2 regions of the Bradyrhizobium tunisiense genome follow, and region 2 is predicted to be linked to the other one. Evidence: riboswitches for the same ligand, from Rfam matches in the RefSeq annotation. Region 2 holds a riboswitch; the other holds the start of a gene.

Region 1 (8,730 bases), on a different contig from region 2:
AGGCGACGCTGGTCCTGATGCGGGTTGTCTGCAACATCAAGGTGGAGTTTCGCGGTGTCGAGAAGATTCCGCAGGGGCCGCTCGTGATCGTTGCGAAGCACCAGTCGTTCTGGGAAACGTTCGTGCTGCCGGGCTTCTTCGACCGGCCGATCTTCATCCTCAAGCGTCAGCTGATGCAGATCCCGGTGTTCGGTCAGTTCCTGGTCAAGACCGGAATGATCGCGATCGACCGCAATGCCGGCGTGAAGGCGCTGCTCGACATGACGCGCCGCGCGCGTGAGGCGGTGCGCAGCGGAAAGCAGCTCGTCATCTTTCCGGAAGGCACGCGCCGCGCACCGGGCGCACCGCCCGATTACAAGACCGGCTATGCGCAGATCTACTCGTCTTGCGGCGTGCCGTGCCTGCCGATCGCGCTCAACTCCGGCCTGTTCTGGCCACGCCGTACCTTCATGCGCTATCCCGGCACGCTGGTCGTGGAATTCCTCGATCCGTTGCCGCCGGGCCTGCCGAAGGACCAGTTTCTCTCCCGCGTGCAGACGGCCATCGAGGACGCGACCGGCCGTCTCGTCGAGGCGGGGCGGAAAGAGCAGGAGCAATTGATCGGCTCCTCGCCGAGCTATGCTCCATCCGAGAGCTAGCGGTTCTCTCGATCTTCGGTCGGCGCCGGCGCGTGCAGGGAATGCGCATCACCATGCAGCATCAATGCAAGCTGATGCAGCTGCGCGTCGCGAAAGCCTTCGGCCTCGATCGCCTTCACCGTCGCCGTCACGTAGTCGCGGTTCGCGCCGGACTGGCCGTGGCCCTGGATGACATAGCGGTGCTGCTCGGCGAGCGACAGCCGGCCGGCATATTGGACATGGCCGCGATCGACGACATAGGCGAGCGCGGAGACGCGCTGCCGCGCATCGTTCTCCAGCCATACCGAGCGCATCACCTCGCGATAGACCGAGGTGACCTGCTCGCGCGCACGCAGGTATGAGACGACCTCAGCGCGGTTCTTCTCAGCGACGCGAAAGGCGATGCCGCGGCAGGCGCCGCCACGGTCGAGCCCGAGCACCAGACCCGGCCTCTCCGGCGTGCCGCGGTGCACGAAGGAGTAGACGCAGAGCGCGCGGTGCTCGCCGACCAGCCGCGCCGGGACGCGCTCGTCGAATGCGAAGCCCGGCCGCCACATCAGCGAGCCGTAGCCGAACACCCAGAGGTCGCCTTTGGCTGTGGTGACGGAGGGGAGGGTGATTTCCGACATTTCGGGCACGGCTAGCAGAACCCTGCGCCCAAGCGAAGCAATTTCTCCGCCTTTTGTCGCAGGCGCGCCTCGCTTACATTTGCCTGAATCTGGGATCAAAGGGTCGCCGCATGTCCAATATGACCGTTGCCGCAGGCCGCCGCCGCTCCCGTTGGGGCCTTTTCATCGCACCCGTTCTCGTCCTGATCCTCGCCGTCGCTTGGACCGGATTCTGGTTCTATGCGGCCTCGCAGGCCGAAATCGCCGCCGACGCCTGGCGGGCGCAGGAGGCCAAGGCCGGTCGCATCTATGATTGCGCCAAGCGCTCGATCGCCGGCTTCCCGTTCCGTTTCGAGGTCCAGTGCTCCGGCGCCAGCGTCGCCCTGGTCTCGCAGAACGCGAGCAAGACGCCGTTCACGGCGAAGCTCGACAACATCCTTGTCGTCGCCCAGGTCTACGATCCCAAGCTCGTCATCGCCGAATTCTCCGCGCCCGCGACGCTGACCGACGGCGTGACGCAAAACACCTTCGTGGTGAACTGGAGCAAGGGCCGCAGCAGCGTGGTGGGCCTCCCTGCCGTGCCGGATCGGGCCTCCATCGTGTTCGACGATCCCAGCCTCAACCGGCTCGACGGCAGCGTGCAGGTGCCGCTCGCGCGCGCCAGGCAGGTCGAACTGCACGGCCGTCTCGCGGAGGGATCGAGGTCCGACCATCCGGTCATCGAGACGACGCTTCACGTCGCGCAAGGCAGCATCCAGGGCGTTCATCCCCTGCTCGCCGAGCCTTTCGAGGCCGACACGCGCGCCAAGATCACCGGCCTCTCCGACCTCACGCCAAAGCCCTGGCCGCAGCGTTTCCGCGAGATCCAGGCCGCTGGCGGTCATATCGAGATCGTGCAGTCGCGGATCCAGCAGGGCGAGATGATCGCGATCGCGGCCGGTACGCTCGGCATCTCGGCCAACGGCCGGCTCGACGGCGAATTGCAGATGACGGTGACGGGCCTCGAGCGGGTGATCCCGGCGCTCGGCATCGAGAAGATGCTGGAGGAGGGCGTGCCGCAGGCAACGCTCGATCGCGTTGCGCCCGGCGTGAAGTCGCAGGACCTCAACAATCTCTTCGGCGCGCTCGACCGGGCCGTGCCTGGCCTCGGCAAGGTGATCAAGCAGAACGCCAATGCCGGCGTCGCCGCGGGTATCAACTCGATCGGCACCGAGAGCACGCTGGAAGGCAAGAAGGCGCGCAGCTTCCCGCTGAAATTCGTCGACGGCGCCGTGCTGCTCGGCCCGGTCAAGGTCGGCCAGATCCCGCCGCTGTATTGATTGATTTTGTCGTCATTCCGGGTTCGCCCTGCGGACACCCCGGAATGACGGAGGGTTACGGCTTCTTCAGCGCCCCATGCTGCCGCCCAAAGTCCGGCGCGGCCGAATCCTGACCGATCTCGACGATGCCGCGGCGGATGGCGCGGGTGCGGGTGAAGTGGTCGAACAGCGCTTCGCCGTCGCCGCGGCGGATTGCGCGGGTGAGCTTTGCGAGGTCCTCGGTGAAGGTGCCGAGCATCTCCAGCACGGCTTCCTTGTTGGCGAGGAAGACGTCACGCCACATCGTCGGGTCGGAGGCAGCGATGCGGGTGAAGTCGCGAAAACCGCCGGCGGAGAACTTGATGACCTCGGATTCCGTCACCTGCGCCAGCTCGTCGGCGGTGCCGACGATGGTGTAGGCGATCAGATGCGGCAGATGGCTGGTGATCGCGAGCACGAGATCGTGATGATCCGGCGTCATGATCTCGACCTTGGCGCCCATCGCCGCCCAGAACGCGCGCAGGCGATCGGTGGCCGCGGCATCGACGCCTTCGGGCGGGGTGAGGATGCACCAGCGGTTGATGAAGAGCTCGGCGAAACCCGAATCCGGCCCCGAATGCTCGGTCCCGGCCACGGGGTGCGCCGGCACGAAATGAACGGTCTTCGGCAGATGCGGCGCCATGTCCCTGACGATGGCGCCCTTGACCGAGCCGACGTCGGAGACAATAGCCCCGGGCTTCAGGTGCGCGGCGATCTCCTGGGCCACAGGTCCGCAGGCCCCGACGGGAATGCAGAGGATGACGAGATCGGCATCCTTCACCGCTTCCGCATTCGTTGCCACGACCTGGTCGACGATGCCGAGCTCGAGCACACGCGCGCGCGTCTTCTCCGAGCGCGCGGTGGTGACGATCTCGCCGGCCAGGCCCTGAAGCTTCGCAGCGCGCGCGATCGAGCCGCCGATCAGGCCGAAACCGATCAGCGCGACACGCTGGAAGTGCGGATCTGCGCTCATTTGCCGGCCACGAAGTCGCGCAAGGCATCGACCACGAGACGGTTGGCTTCCTCGGTGCCGATGGTCATGCGCAGCGAATGCGGCAGGCCGTAGTTCTTCAAGCCGCGCAGCACGAGGCCCCGCTTGGTGAGGAAGGCGTCGGCGTCGTCGGCCGTCTTGCCCTTGTCGGTCGGGAAGTGGATCAGCACGAAATTGGCGACGCTCGGCGTCACCTTCAGCCCGAGCTTGCCGATCTCCTCGGTGAGCCAATTGCGCCAGGTCTCGGTGAACTGCTTCGACATCGCCTGGTGCGCTGTGTCCTCGATCGCGGCGACCGCGGCATACATCGCCGGCGTCGACACGTTGAACGGGCCGCGGATGCGGTTGACCGCGTCGATGATGTGCTCGGGGCCGAACATCCAGCCGATGCGCAGCGCGGCGAGGCCGTGGATCTTCGAGAACGTGTGCGTCACCACCGTGTTCTCGGTGGTGGCGACGAGCTCGATTCCCATTTCGTAATCGTTGCGGGAGACGTAGTCGCAATAGGCGGCATCGAGCACCAGCAGCACGTGCGAGGGGAGGCCGGCACGCAGCCGCTTGACCTCGTCGAACGGCACATAGGTCCCGGTCGGATTGTTGGGGTTTGCAAGCCAGACCAGCTTTGTCTTCGGCGTCACGGCTTTCAGGATGGCGTCGACGTCGCAGGTGAGGTTGGTCTCCTGCGCGACCACGTTCTTGGCGCCGACCGCCATGGTCGCGATCGGGTAGACCAGGAAGCCGTGCGTGGTCGAGATCGCCTCGTCGCCGTGGCTGAGATAGGTGTGGGCGAGCAAATTGAGGATCTCGTCCGAGCCGGCGCCGCAGATGATGCGGTTGGGATCGAGCCCGAAGGAGCGGCCGATCGCCTCGCGCAGTACGCGCGAAGTGCCTTCCGGATAATCCTCCAGATGGTCCGCTACGCGCTTGAACGCCTCGATCGCCTTGGGCGAGGGCCCGAACGGCGTCTCGTTGGCGGAGAGCTTGAACACCTTGCGGCCCGGCTCGGCGACCGGACTCTTGCCGGGCGTGTAGGGCGCGATATCGAGAATGCCGGGATTCGGCACGGGGCGGGACATCTTCAACTCCGAAAATGGCGGGGCGCGGCGCGCGGTTTACGATTTCGCCCCGGTCGGGGGCACCGTATAGCGCGTTGCGTGGCTGCCGACGAGGGCCGTGGAACGCACCGAGGCCCCCGCCTCGATCAGGGCAGCCCTGATTTTGTCGATGCTGGTCGCACCCGTGACCGAGACCAGCAATGCCGCGCCGTCGAAGGCGGTATCGGGCACCGCCACGATCTCGGCGAGCGGCGACAGGGCGCGCGCGACCTCGGCGTTCCACCCCGAGACGCGCACGCTGAAGGTCTCGACCTCCGTCACCAGGGCGCTATCGGCGACGCGCGAGATCGCGAACACCGGCAGGGCTGCAGGATGGTCGGCACGCTCGATGAAGGGCATCCGCGCGATGATCTTCGGCGCGCCGTCCGCTTCCAGCTCCAGCCACCACGGCGTGCGGCTGGACGTGGCCGAGACCAGCGCCAAATCGCCCTTGGACTTCGCCACCGCTTCGACCGCGGCCTGCGCGCTGAAATGCGCGACGTAGGGCACGGTGAATCCGAAATTGAAGCGCACGGAATCGCGCATCGCAGGCTCGCTCACCGAGACGTCGGCATGCACCGAGAACGGCGCCTGCACATAAGTGAAGGTCGAGATGATGACGCGCCAGATGCTCTCGACCGTGTCGAGCGGAAGGATGCCGCGATGACGCTGCACGAGCTCGCGCATCATGGCGGCCTCGCGCGCCGGACGGAACGCCGAGCCCACCTCCTGGGTCTGCTTCACCTGGATCAGGCGGTCGATGATGTCGCCGCGCTGCATCAGCAGGCGATGCATGCCCTCGTCGATCGCGTCGATCTCCTTGCGAAGTTCCTGCAGCGATGGTGGCGCGGGCGGACGTTGGGACATGGCTTGGACTGTCGATCGTTCCGATGGGGGATATCCTGATTAGGCAGTCGGGGCGGCGAAAGCAAAGAGAAATGACGTCCTTTTTGGCCCGCGCGACGGAGACCAATCAGCCCGATCCGGTCCGCGACTTGACGAAAACCGCCCAAGACGGTAGCGTTTGCCCGTTCCGTGGTCATTTGAGCCGGCCGGCTTGCAGCCACGTTAAAAAACTCGCTAAACAGGCCGGGGACGCTTTCGATCCCGGCCGAACCTATCGTTCAGGCCGGGTTTTTCATGGCCTGATGCAAGTGGCGATCGAGGTTCGATCGCAAACGAGGTCGATGGTCAGATGGGTGGCGTCAAGTCGATACCGAGTCCTGCGATCAGCGCCGACGAGCGGTCGCACGAGGTGGATCATCCGAGCTCGCAGGTCGCGCATTTCGGCACCGAGCAGCCGCTGCGGCTCGATTGCGGCGTAGATCTCACCCCGTTCCAGATCGCCTACCAGACCTATGGCGAGCTCAACGCCGATCGCTCCAATGCCATTCTGATCTGCCATGCGCTGACCGGCGATCAGCATGTCGCCAACGTGCATCCCGTCACCGGCAAGCCCGGCTGGTGGGAGACGCTGGTCGGTCCCGGCCGCCCCATCGATCCCAAGCATTACTTCATCATCTGCTCCAACGTGATCGGCGGCTGCATGGGCTCGACCGGGCCCGCGTCGATCAATCCTGCAACCGGCAAGGTCTGGGGCCTGGATTTCCCTGTCATCACCATCCCCGACATGGTGCGCGCGCAGGCCATGCTGATCGACCGGCTCGGCATCGACGCGCTGTTCGCGGTCGTCGGCGGCTCGATGGGGGGCATGCAGGTGCTGCAATGGACCGCCGCTTATCCTGCCCGTGTGTTCTCCGCGCTGGCGATCGCCTGCGCGACGCGGCACTCGGCGCAGAACATCGCCTTCCACGAGCTCGGGCGCCAGGCGGTGATGGCCGATCCCGACTGGCACGGCGGCGGCTATGCCGATCACGGCATCCACCCGCATCGCGGGCTCGCGGTGGCGCGCATGGCGGCGCACATCACCTATCTCTCGGATGCAGCGCTGCATCGCAAGTTCGGCCGGCGCATGCAGGACCGCGAGCTGCCGACCTTCTCGTTCGATGCCGACTTCCAGGTCGAGTCCTATCTGCGCTACCAGGGCTCCTCCTTCGTCGAGCGGTTCGATGCCAATTCCTACCTCTATCTGACGCGCGCGATGGATTATTTCGACATCGCCGCCGACCATGGCGGCGTGCTGGCGAAGGCGTTCGCCGATATCAAGACCCGCTTCTGCGTCGTCTCCTTCACCAGCGACTGGCTGTTTCCGACCTCGGAATCGCGCGCGCTGGTGCACGCGCTGAACGCCTCGAGCGCGCGGGTGTCGTTCGCCGAGATCGAGACCGATCGCGGGCATGACGCCTTCCTGCTCGACGTTCCCGAATTCTTCGACATCTCCCGCGCCTTCCTGCAATCGGCAGGCAAGGCCCGCGGACTGAAGGGTAGCTAGCATGTCGGTGCAGGAGGTCTTGCCGCTCGGCGGCGTTGCGACCGGGCAGTCCGGTGATTTTCGCGCGGATCATCGGCTGGTCGCCGAGATGGTCAAGCCGGGCTCGAAGGTGCTCGACGTCGGCTGCGGCGAGGGCGATCTTCTTCAATTGCTGGAGACCCGCGGCATCGACGGCCGCGGCATCGAGCTGTCGCGCGAGGGCGTCAACCGCTGCGTGGCCAAGGGTCTTGCTGTGGTGCAGGGCGATGCCGACACCGACCTCGTCAATTATCCGGATGACGCCTTCGACTACGTGATCCTGTCGCAGACGCTGCAGGCGACGCGGCAGCCGCGTGTCGTGCTGGAGAACCTGCTGCGCATCGGCCGCCGCGCCATCGTCTCGTTCCCGAATTTCGGCTTCTGGAAGATGCGGCTCCAGCTCCTGGTCGGCGGTCACATGCCGCGCACCGAGAACCTGCCGGCGACCTGGTACGACACCGCCAACATCCACTTCTGCACCATCAAGGATTTCGTGCAGCTCTGCGACGAGATCAACGTCAAGATGGAGCGTTCGGTGGCGCTCGATCTCTACGGCCGCCCGGTGCCGCTGAACCTGCCCTGGTGGGTGTGGAACATGTTCGGCGAGCAGGGCGTGTTTCTGCTGAGCCGCGGCGGCGGGAAGTAGTCTTGCCGTCATTCCGGGGCGGCACGACGTGCCGAACTACGGTGCGCAATTGCGCACCTGGGAATCTCGAGGTTCCGGGTTCGCTCTCCGAGCGCCCCCGGAATGACAGCTAGTGCGGAGCCAGCGACCTCGGATCGCGCGCCGGCCATCTTCCTGCTTCCACCAGCGTCACGAAGCGTTCCACGCTTTCGTTGAACAGCGCGGGCTCTTCGAGATTGAGCACGTGGCCTGACTTCGGAAACATCGCCAGCCCCGCCGCTGGCAGATGCTTCTTCAGGAACAGGCTCGGCCCAACGCATAGATCGTCCTCGTCGCCGCAGATGATCAGCGCCGGCGTCGTCGCCTTCTTGATCGCATCCGCCATCGTGTAGATCGAGGGACGGCAGCCCTGGAAGCCGCGCATCGTGCGCGCCGATCCCTTCGCGTCATGCCGCGCCAGCGCGGCGTAGAAATCGGCGTGTCCGCGCGGATCCTTCACCAGGAAGGGAATCCGGCTCGGCGCTTCGCGCGTGACTTTTGCCACTTCCACTGATCCCAGCGTCTCGAACTGCTCGGCATTGGCGCGGCACTGCTGGCGCCAGGCGTCGAGGTTCTCGAGCTCCGAGCCGGAGCCGACGCCGGCCAGCGTCATCGACAATGCGCGCTGCGGCGCGTTCAATCCGATCTGGAGCGACGAGTAGGCGCCCATCGACAGGCCGACGAGATGCGCGCGCTCGATCCCGAGATGATCGAGCACCGCGAGCGCGTCGCTGTAGAAATGCGTGTAGCCGTAGACTTCGCCCTCGGGCACGTCCGAGGGCGTGTAGCCGCGCGCCGAATAGGTGATGCAGCGATGGCTGCGCGAGAAGTAGCGCATCTGCGGCTCCCAATTGGTGTAGTCGGCCGCGAATTCGTGCAGGAAGATGATCGGCGTGCCGCTGCCTGTTTCTTCGAAATAGAGACGGCACTTGTCCTCCGTGACGGCGTAAGGCATCGGGTTTTCTCTCTGAGGGTGTTGCGGCATTGGAATGCCGTGCTGCAGTTCACG
Region 2 (8,730 bases):
CGCGGCGGTGCGCACATATTCCATCGCGTAGTTGCGATAGGCCTTCTCCAGGCGCGGTTTCGGCCAGCTTGCCACCGGCAAAGCCGGCGCGGCTTTCGCATCGAACAGCGGCGCTTCGAGGTGGCGTGCGAACACGAGCCGCTGATCGAGCTCGAGCGGATGATCGTATTGATGGTAGTAACCTTCCAGTCCGTCCTGGCCGTCGACACTCTGCTTGGTGCAGACGAAGCCGAGACGGAGGTCACCGAGGGCTGCGCCATTGTTGGCGTGCCAGCCGCGCAGCATCGCGCGGGAGACCTCGCCGGGCACGCCGCAGATCGCCGTGCCCTTCCAGATCCAGCGCGGCGGCGGATAGCGGATCCAGGCCTTGGTATCGCTCTCGTGCATGTACTCGACATGCACGCCGCCGATCCAGTTGGAGAGGTAGTGATATTGCGCAGCCGCCACCGCCGGCGGCAGATGATCGATGCCGAGCTTTTGCAGGCCCGGCAGGAAGCGCTCCTGCTGCTGGCGGCGAAACACGCGGAAGACGAACTCCGCCGCATCGGCCGTGCCGCGCCGCGTGACGACGGTGAGGATGAGCCCGGTGAAGTAGGCGTGGTAGAGGTCGGCGACCGCGCGCCAGCGCTTCCATTGAGCTTCCTGCGCGGGGTCCGATGCGGCGGTCATGTTCACTCCCGATCGTTGTTTTGATCGAGTGTGTCACTGGGCCTTCAGGCAAGCAACATGACGCCCAAGCAGAGCGCCCTGCGTGACCGCCAGCCAATTCCGCATCACGAAGTTTGCGGCGGCGTCTTGGCCGCGCGCTCGCGCTCGACCCGTTCGGTGACGTCGCGCGCCATCGCCACGGATCCGAGCACATTGCCGCCGGAATCGCGCACCAGCGCGAAAGTCATCTCGATGTAGAGCTTGCGTCCGCTCTTGTGTTGCGCGCGGGTCAGCGTCGGCCTGCCCGCAAGCTTCATCGCGCCGCTGGCGAGCGCGGCCTCGAAGCCCTTCCAGTGCGCCGCGCGGAGATGTTCGGGAATGATCAGATCGAGATTCTGGCCGAGCGCTTCCGCGGCGGAGAAGCCGAACAGGGCCGTTGCCGCGCGGTTCCACCGCATGATCGTGCCGTCGCGATCCGAATAGATCAGCGCATCCGCGACGTCTTCGGCGATCTTGGCGTCGAGCTCGGATTGATTGCTCATGTCGGCACCTCGTAGCCTGATTTCGCCTCGTATCCTGACACACCGGTGTCATCGCCCGACTTGATGGGGTGATCCAGTATTCCAGAGGCGATCATCGTCGAACCGACAGGCCGCGGCATACTGGATGCCCCGGTCAAGCCGGGGCATGACAGTAGAGCGCGGAGCTACACCCGGAAATGCTTCGATAGTTTGAGGCCCTGAGCCTGGTAGTTGGAACCGATGCGCTGGCCGTACATCGCGTCTGGACGCGCCAGCATCCTCTCGTAGACCAGGCGGCCGACGATCTGGCCATGCTCCAGGATGAACGGCACTTCGCGCGAGCGCACCTCCAGCACGGCTCGCGATCCGAGCCCGCCGGCACCGGCATAGCCGAAGCCGGGATCGAAGAATCCGGCATAGTGCACGCGGAATTCGCCGACCAGCGGATCGAACGGCACCATCTCCGCGGCGTAGTCGGGCGGCACCTGCACGGCTTCCTTCGAGGCCAGGATGTAGAACTCGCCGGGATCGAGGATCAGGCTGCCGTCGGGACGTGCCGAGATCGGCTCCCAGAAATCCTCGACCGCGTAGCCGGAGCGACGATCGACGTCGACGACGCCGGTGTGGCGCTTGGCGCGATAACCGACGAAGCCGCTGCCTTTCTCGCCGGACAGATCGACGGAGACGGCGACGCCGCCGGAGAGATCGGCATCGTCGATGTCGACGAGGCGCTCGGCGGCATGCAGGCCATCGAGCTCGTCGGCATTGAGGATGGCGTCACCGGTGCGGAAGCGCACCTGGCTGAGGCGCGAGCCCTCGCTGACCAGCACCGGAAACGTCTTCGGGCTGATCTCGGCATAGAGCGGGCCGTGATAGCCGGCGCCGATCATGTCGAAGCGGCGGGTGCCGTCGGCGATGACGCGGGTGAAGACGTCGAGCCGGCCGGTGGAGCTTTTCGGGTTCGCGGCCGCGACGATCTCCGGCGGCAGCGCGAGGCTTTCCAGGAGCGGCACGATGTAGACGCAATTGGTCTCCAGCACCGCGCCGTCGGCGAGGCTGAACTCGTGCAGCTTCAATTCGTCGATGCGCTCGGCCACCGTGGCGCCGGGACCCGGCAGGAAGCTGGCGCGGACGCGGTAGGCGATGTCGCCGAGGCGCAGGTCGAGGCTCGCCGGCTGGATCTGGCTCTCGACGAAGTCGTAGGCGGGCAGGATGAGGCCCGCGTCCGCCATCGCCGCGATCATGCGGTCGGGCAGGATACCATTGGCGTCGGGCGCGACCGTAAACGTCAACCGGGGATCCTCATCAGGGGTCAAATGCATCCGGACATGCGGGAAATACAAGCCTTTTACGGCTATCCGATGGACGCCTTGACGGAAAGGGCATTGCGGAATATGAGCATCACTTATCCCGTGGTGATTTGAGCCGGCCGGCTTGCAGCCACGTTAAATAAGTCGCTAAACAGGCCGGGGACCTCTGTGATCCCGGCCCGTGGAGATATCCAGGCCGGTTTTTTTGTGACCGTTTTCGACGAAGCGGTCACGTCGGAGGGTCCTATGTCGAAGTCGCCTGCTGCTTACCGTCCCGAAACCCGCCTGGTCCATTCCGGCACCCTGCGCTCGCAATATGGGGAGACGTCGGAGTCGCTGTTCCTGACGCAAGGCTACGTCTACAACAGCGCCGAGGAATGCGAGGCGCGGTTCAAGGGCGAGGATCCGGGCTTCATCTATTCGCGCTATTCCAATCCCACCATCGCGATGTTCGAGCGCCGCATGATCGAGCTCGAGGGCGCCGAAGCCGCCCGCTCGGCGGCAACTGGCATGGCCGCGGTGACGACCGCGATCCTGGCGCCGCTCAAGGCCGGCGATCATGTCGTGGCTTCCCGCGCGCTGTTCGGCTCCTGCCTCTATGTCATTCAGGACCTGCTGCCGCGCTACGGCATCGAGACCACGCTGGTCGACGGCCTCGATCTCGACCAGTGGCAGCGCGCGGTGCGGCCGAATACCAAGACGTTCTTCCTGGAGAGCCCGACCAACCCGACGCTCGACGTGCTCGACATTCCCGGCATCGCCGAGATCGCGCACAAGGGCGGCGCGCGGCTCGTCGTCGACAACGTGTTCGCAACCCCGATCTGGCAGAGCCCGCTCGCGCTGGGCGCCGACGTCGTGGTCTATTCCGCGACCAAGCATATCGACGGCCAGGGCCGCTGCCTCGGCGGCATCATCCTGTCCTCCGAAGCCTTCATCGCCGAGCACATCCACAATTTCATGCGCCAGACCGGCCCGTCGATCTCGCCGTTCAACGCCTGGGTTCTGCTCAAGGGCCTGGAGACGCTCAGCGTGCGCGTGCGCGCGCAGACCGATACCGCGGCGCGCATCGCCGAGGTGCTGGCGAGCCATCCGAAGATCGCACGGCTGGTCTATCCCGGCCGCGCCGATCATCCGCAAGCGGCGCTGGTGAAAAAGCAGATGCGCGGCGGCTCGACGCTGGTCGGCTTCGAGGTCAAGGGCGGCAAAGCGGCTGCGTTCCGCGTGCTCAACGAGCTCAAGCTCGCGCGAATCTCGAACAATCTCGGGGACGCCAAGAGCCTGGTCACGCATCCGGCGACCACGACGCATCAGCGCCTGAAGCCGGAAGACCGCGCCGCCCTCGGCATCGGCGAAGGCTTCATCCGCTTCTCCGCAGGGCTTGAGCATGCAGACGATCTGATCGAGGATCTGACCGCCGCGCTGGAGAAGGCGTAAGGGCTTCGTAGGGTGGGTTAGCGCAGCGTAACCCACCTTACAGCACCGCCTCACATCGGCCGATACGTCCGCACGTCCGCCGGCACGTTCACCCCCAGCTTGATCTGGCCGACGGAGCGGATGATGTCGTCGGCGAGCAATTGGGCGAAGCAGGCATAGCCCCAATCGTTCATGTGCAGCCCGTCGGCAATGACAAAGCTCTCGACCGGGATCGACTGGTTCTCGTGCCAATCCCGCATCACCTCGAAACGGGGGAAGATGCCGACCTTGCGGAGCTCGGCGACATTGCCGAGCAGCTTGATCATCTTGCCGGCGCTCTCCTTGCGCTGGTTGACGGCCGGCGAATATTGCGGATCGACCAGCACGATGTCGGTGCCACCGGCGGCCTGAATGCGGCTGATGCCGTCCTCGACCAGCTTGGCGGTCTCGCCGGGATCGAGATTGCGCAGTACGGCGTTGGTGCCGACCTGCCAGATCACGAGATCCGGATGAGTATCGATCACCTGCGTCTGCAGGCGCTTCATCATCTCGGGGGCGTCCTCGCCGCCGACGCCGGCATTGACGACGGTGATGTCGGCGCTCGGATAGTGCCGGCGCAGCTGCGCGGCAAGACGGTTCGGATAGTTGAACTCCGGCGAACTCGCCCCGAATCCCTGCGTCGAGGACGAGCCGAATGCGACGATGACCACGGGCTGGCCCGCGGCGAGCTTGCCTGCGACATGCGGCAGCGTGCCCATCGCCTTCGCACCGCCCTTCGGCGGCAGGCAGGGTACGCGGCTGAAAATGTCGGCGGCGGACTTGGCGACCTGCTTGACCTTGTCGACGGCGCGCGAGGTGACGCCGCGCTGCTCGGGCGAGGTCGCGGCGACAGTGGTCTGCGAGGGGGAAGCGGGAGCAGGATCAGCCGTCTGCGGCGCGGTGGATGTCGCCTGCGCGGTTTGCGTCTGCGCATGCGAGTGCGAGGCCGGCGCCAGCAACAACAGCATCGCGGCTACAGGCGCGGCCAACCATGTCGTCAGGCAAAAAGGGCGGAGAGAACTCATTAACGCTAGACCTCAATTTTGCTGCTGGGCCGGCTCCAGATGGGCAGCGTCAATCACGAACTGTGCCAACGCCCGGCCGAGGCAATCATGGACCTGTTTCGCCAGCTCGGGCCCGCGGGACGGGCTGAACAGGTCGAACTGACCCTGATCATTCCACTGCCGCATGATCGCGAAACGATCGAACAGGGGAATATCGTGCTCCTGCGCCACCACGCGCATATTATCGAGAAACGGTTGCGCCGAGATCATCGTTTCGGTGCGCGGGCTGTACTGCAAATTCATCAAGACGACGTCGGCCCCTGCCTTTTGCAACGCAACAACTCCATCGGTCACGGCGCTGCGAAATTCGTCGGGATCGATGGATCGGATGGCATCCACGGTCCCGGTCTGCCAGATGACCAAAGTAGGCGTTTTTGCTTCCAACAGCTTAACGAAGGTGGAGGCGGCCTCCTCCGCGGTTCTCTTGCTCTGTATTTCTACGGAGACGTGCACCACCTCGGACGGCGGCAGCTTCTCCTTGAGCATCGCCTCCATGCGCGCCGGATAGGAGCTGCCCTCCGAAGACGGAATCGTGGTCGAGCGGCTGCCGATGACGAGGATGTCGAGCGGTTTGCCGGCCTTGATGGCATCGGCGACCTTGGGAAGCCGGCTTTCGCTGGTAAGTAGATAAGACGGCAATTCGCATGCCGCGGGCGCGGCAGACGCAGCGTCCCCCGCGCGCGCCACAGGCGCGGCGAGGCTACCGCATAGCAGGATCAGGCTCAGGAGAACCTTCGCCTTCATCAGCCCCCTCCCGCCAGATCGGCATTGCCGACGGCGTTCTTGGTTTTCGCACCGCTCTTGTCAGCCACCCGCTTGTACCACGAAATCACCCACGCCACGCCCCACATGATCAGGACCCCGGAGAGACTAATCAACGCATGCATGGCCGCGCCGCCGGAGACTTCGGCGAGGATGAAATGGCCCGCAAAGGCCAGGAAGACGCCGAGACAGAAGATCTCGAGCGAATGCTGGCCACATAGAATCAATGGTCGCAGCCAACGCGATTTCAAGCCCGGCCAATCCCGGGGCAGGAAGCGCACGGTAAGCGCGGCCAGCGCCAGGAAGTGCGTGAAGCGCAGCACGTCGAGATCGGTCTTGTTGATCGGATACATCCATTGCTCGATCCGCTTCGGCATGAACTGGGAGAGCTGCGGCACGTACCAGGTCAGCGTCACGTAGAACGCCGCGACGAGATAGGCGATCGCCATCCACATCGTGACGCGTGACGACAGGATACGGGACATGCGCCGCGCACCTCCGAGCGCACACCATGCACCGAACACGAACAGCAATTGCCAGGCGAAAGGATTGAAGGCCCAGAAGCCGTTCGGATAGGCCGAAAGATAAAGATCGTACTCCCAGGTCACCGCGTAGAGTACGACCGAGAGGCCGAGGGTGACGTCGGGTCGCCACTTCATCGACCACAGGATCAAGGGCAGCGCCATCATCAGCACGATGTAGAGCGGCAGCACGTCCATGTTGACGGGACGGAAGCGCAGGAGCAGCGCCTGCACGATGGTGACGTCCGGATGCTTGAGGAAGTCCATGATACCCATCTCTTCGGTGTAGAGCGGGTTCTCGAACCTGGTCGCGACATAGGAGATTTCGGCGAGGAAGATCGTGAACAGGAAGACGTGGGCGACATAGATCTGCCAGACCCGGCGCAGGATGCGCGCGGTGGCGATGAGGACGCCGCTCTCCAGCATCGCCCTTCCGTAGACGAAGGCCGCGGTGTAGCCGGAGATGAAGATGAAGATCTCGGTGGCGTCGCTGAAGCCGTAGTTGCGGATCGTGAACCACGTCAACAGGCTGGCCGGCAGATGGTCGATGAAGATCAGCCACAGCGCCAGCCCGCGGAACAGGTCGAGCCGGAGCTCCCGCTCGCCGATGGCGGGCAGCGTGATCGCCGGCGCCCTCACGCGCGGCCTGGTCCCCGCGGGCTTGGCCCCCGCGGTTCCCGCGATCGTCTGTCCCGTCACTTGGTCGGCAATGGTCATCGGGGGTCAGAAACCCTTCCGCAAATCGCGACTGTCAAGGAGTGTACCGGTCCGGTCGTCATCTCGCAAAGCGGCCGGATCAGAAGGGGGTGCTTGCCTTGGAATGTTTTCCGAGGGTGTCATTTCCTCTGAATTCTGGCGGGACGATGTCGCCAGGCGGCCCGCAGCGTTTGGTTCCGGAGCGGGATTTCGGTATGGTAGCAGCCATGTACCGCGCCGTGACCCGCCAGATTGAAGTGACCGTCGAGCCGAACTTTGTTCCGGAGCAGTCGTCGGCCGACCGTTCGCGCTACTTCTGGTCCTACACCATCGTCATCACCAATTCCGGCGAGGAGACCGTGCAGCTCAAGACGCGGCACTGGATCATCACCGACGCCTCCGGCCGCCAGCAGGAGGTGAAGGGCGAGGGCGTGGTCGGCGAGCAGCCGATCCTGGGCCCCGGCGAGCGCTTCGAATACACCTCGGGCGTGCCGCTCTCGACCGCCTCCGGCTTCATGACCGGCCGCTACCAGATGGTCACCGAAAGCGGCGAGCGCTTCGAGATCGACGTTCCCGCATTTTCGCTGGACAGCCCGGACAGCAAGCGGGTGCTGAATTAGGGCGGTGCCGGTTTTGCAGGTGCCGTAGGGTAGGCAAAGGCGCGAAGCACCGTGCCCACGTATCTTTAGCGACCGAGAGAGATCGTGGGCACGGCGCAAGAGCGCCTTTGCCCACCCTACGACGTCGAGTTTGTGACAGGCACCTCGACTCACAGACACGCCTTCGCAGCCTCGCGGCTGAATTTGCCCGAGCTTTGCTTCATCTCTCACCCTCTTGTCCAAGAGGGCACAGGGAAGGCCGGGTGCCGACAGGCACCCGCGGTCCGCTGCGCGACATGCACGCGCAAAAAGAACCGCACAGCAGCATACAGGTGGTGCCGATCACTCGGCCTTCCCTGCGCGATGGTCGGACGGCTTATGCCGTGCTCTCCCGGGAGCCGAACTTTCCTCTGGCCTCCCTCGCCCCGCGAATTGGATGATGCAGTCTGCCCGGTTGGGCTCGCTCGCACCTCCGAAGGGCTTGACCGTGGCAACGACGGCCAGGACCACACGGTTTTGCCGTACGCACGGCCCGCCATGTCGCCGCAGTATTCCCAGCCCTGTCGACGGAGCTGAGAACTTACAGGCGAGACGAAGCCTGGCAGCGCCGTCGTCCGCACGCGGTTACGGGCTCACAGGGACTACCCGCCCTGCCCGCACCTCTCGTGCCGACGCTGCCGCGTCCACCGCAGACCCGGCTCGCGAAAATGACGACCTCATGATCGCCCCTCTTGAGTGAGCCGGGATGCACGACACATACGCCGAAACCGAATTTCGGTAAAGTGGAATATTTTCGCGCGAGTGGATTGACAGAGGCCGACACAGGCGAGGTGTCCACCCATCTTTCACGATTTCAGGGACGTGGGCCCGCTTCCGCCTTCGCTCTTCGAGCTACGGCGGACAAGTCGCTTTGCCCACCCTACGCGAGCTCGCTACGCGTCTTCGACACCCGCTTCATCCGGCGTGAAATCGTACACCGAGCTGCAGAACTCGCAGGTGACGACGACCTTGTCGTCCTTGACCATCGCGGCGCGATCGTCGGGCGAGAAGCTCTTGAGCATCGAGGCGACGGCATTGCGCGAGCACGAGCACTGCGCCTTGAGGACCTGTGGCTTGAACACGCGCACGCCGCGCTCGTGGAACAGGCGGAACAGCAG

Evidence for each region. Region 2 has a riboswitch for S-adenosylmethionine ahead of ACFDR6_RS04000 (O-succinylhomoserine sulfhydrylase). Riboswitches for the same ligand answer to the same signal wherever they lie in the genome.
Region 1: another riboswitch for S-adenosylmethionine. It lies ahead of metX (homoserine O-acetyltransferase MetX); the one in region 2 lies ahead of ACFDR6_RS04000 (O-succinylhomoserine sulfhydrylase).

Annotation. Positions count from the first base shown of each region.
Region 1 is NZ_JBHLEV010000003.1:435,819-444,548, forward strand. Features, by position in the region: gene ACFDR6_RS15325 (lysophospholipid acyltransferase family protein) at 1-638, shown strand, start outside; gene ACFDR6_RS15330 (gamma-glutamylcyclotransferase) at 635-1,246, opposite strand; gene ACFDR6_RS15335 (DUF2125 domain-containing protein) at 1,357-2,544, shown strand; gene ACFDR6_RS15340 (prephenate/arogenate dehydrogenase family protein) at 2,600-3,535, opposite strand; gene hisC (histidinol-phosphate transaminase) at 3,532-4,629, opposite strand; gene ACFDR6_RS15350 (chorismate mutase) at 4,666-5,514, opposite strand; SAM riboswitch at 5,673-5,752, shown strand; gene metX (homoserine O-acetyltransferase MetX) at 5,843-7,039, shown strand; gene metW (methionine biosynthesis protein MetW) at 7,041-7,703, shown strand; gene ACFDR6_RS15365 (alpha/beta fold hydrolase) at 7,813-8,676, opposite strand.
Region 2 is NZ_JBHLEV010000001.1:830,263-838,992, forward strand. Features, by position in the region: gene ACFDR6_RS03985 (hypothetical protein) at 1-669, opposite strand, end outside; gene ACFDR6_RS03990 (PAS domain S-box protein) at 774-1,190, opposite strand; gene ACFDR6_RS03995 (2'-deoxycytidine 5'-triphosphate deaminase) at 1,355-2,491, opposite strand; SAM riboswitch at 2,572-2,651, shown strand; gene ACFDR6_RS04000 (O-succinylhomoserine sulfhydrylase) at 2,726-3,913, shown strand; gene ACFDR6_RS04005 (SGNH/GDSL hydrolase family protein) at 3,964-4,956, opposite strand; gene ACFDR6_RS04010 (SGNH/GDSL hydrolase family protein) at 4,969-5,739, opposite strand; gene ACFDR6_RS04015 (OpgC domain-containing protein) at 5,739-6,995, opposite strand; gene apaG (Co2+/Mg2+ efflux facilitator ApaG/CorD) at 7,202-7,594, shown strand; gene ACFDR6_RS04025 (Hsp33 family molecular chaperone) at 8,506-8,730, opposite strand, start outside.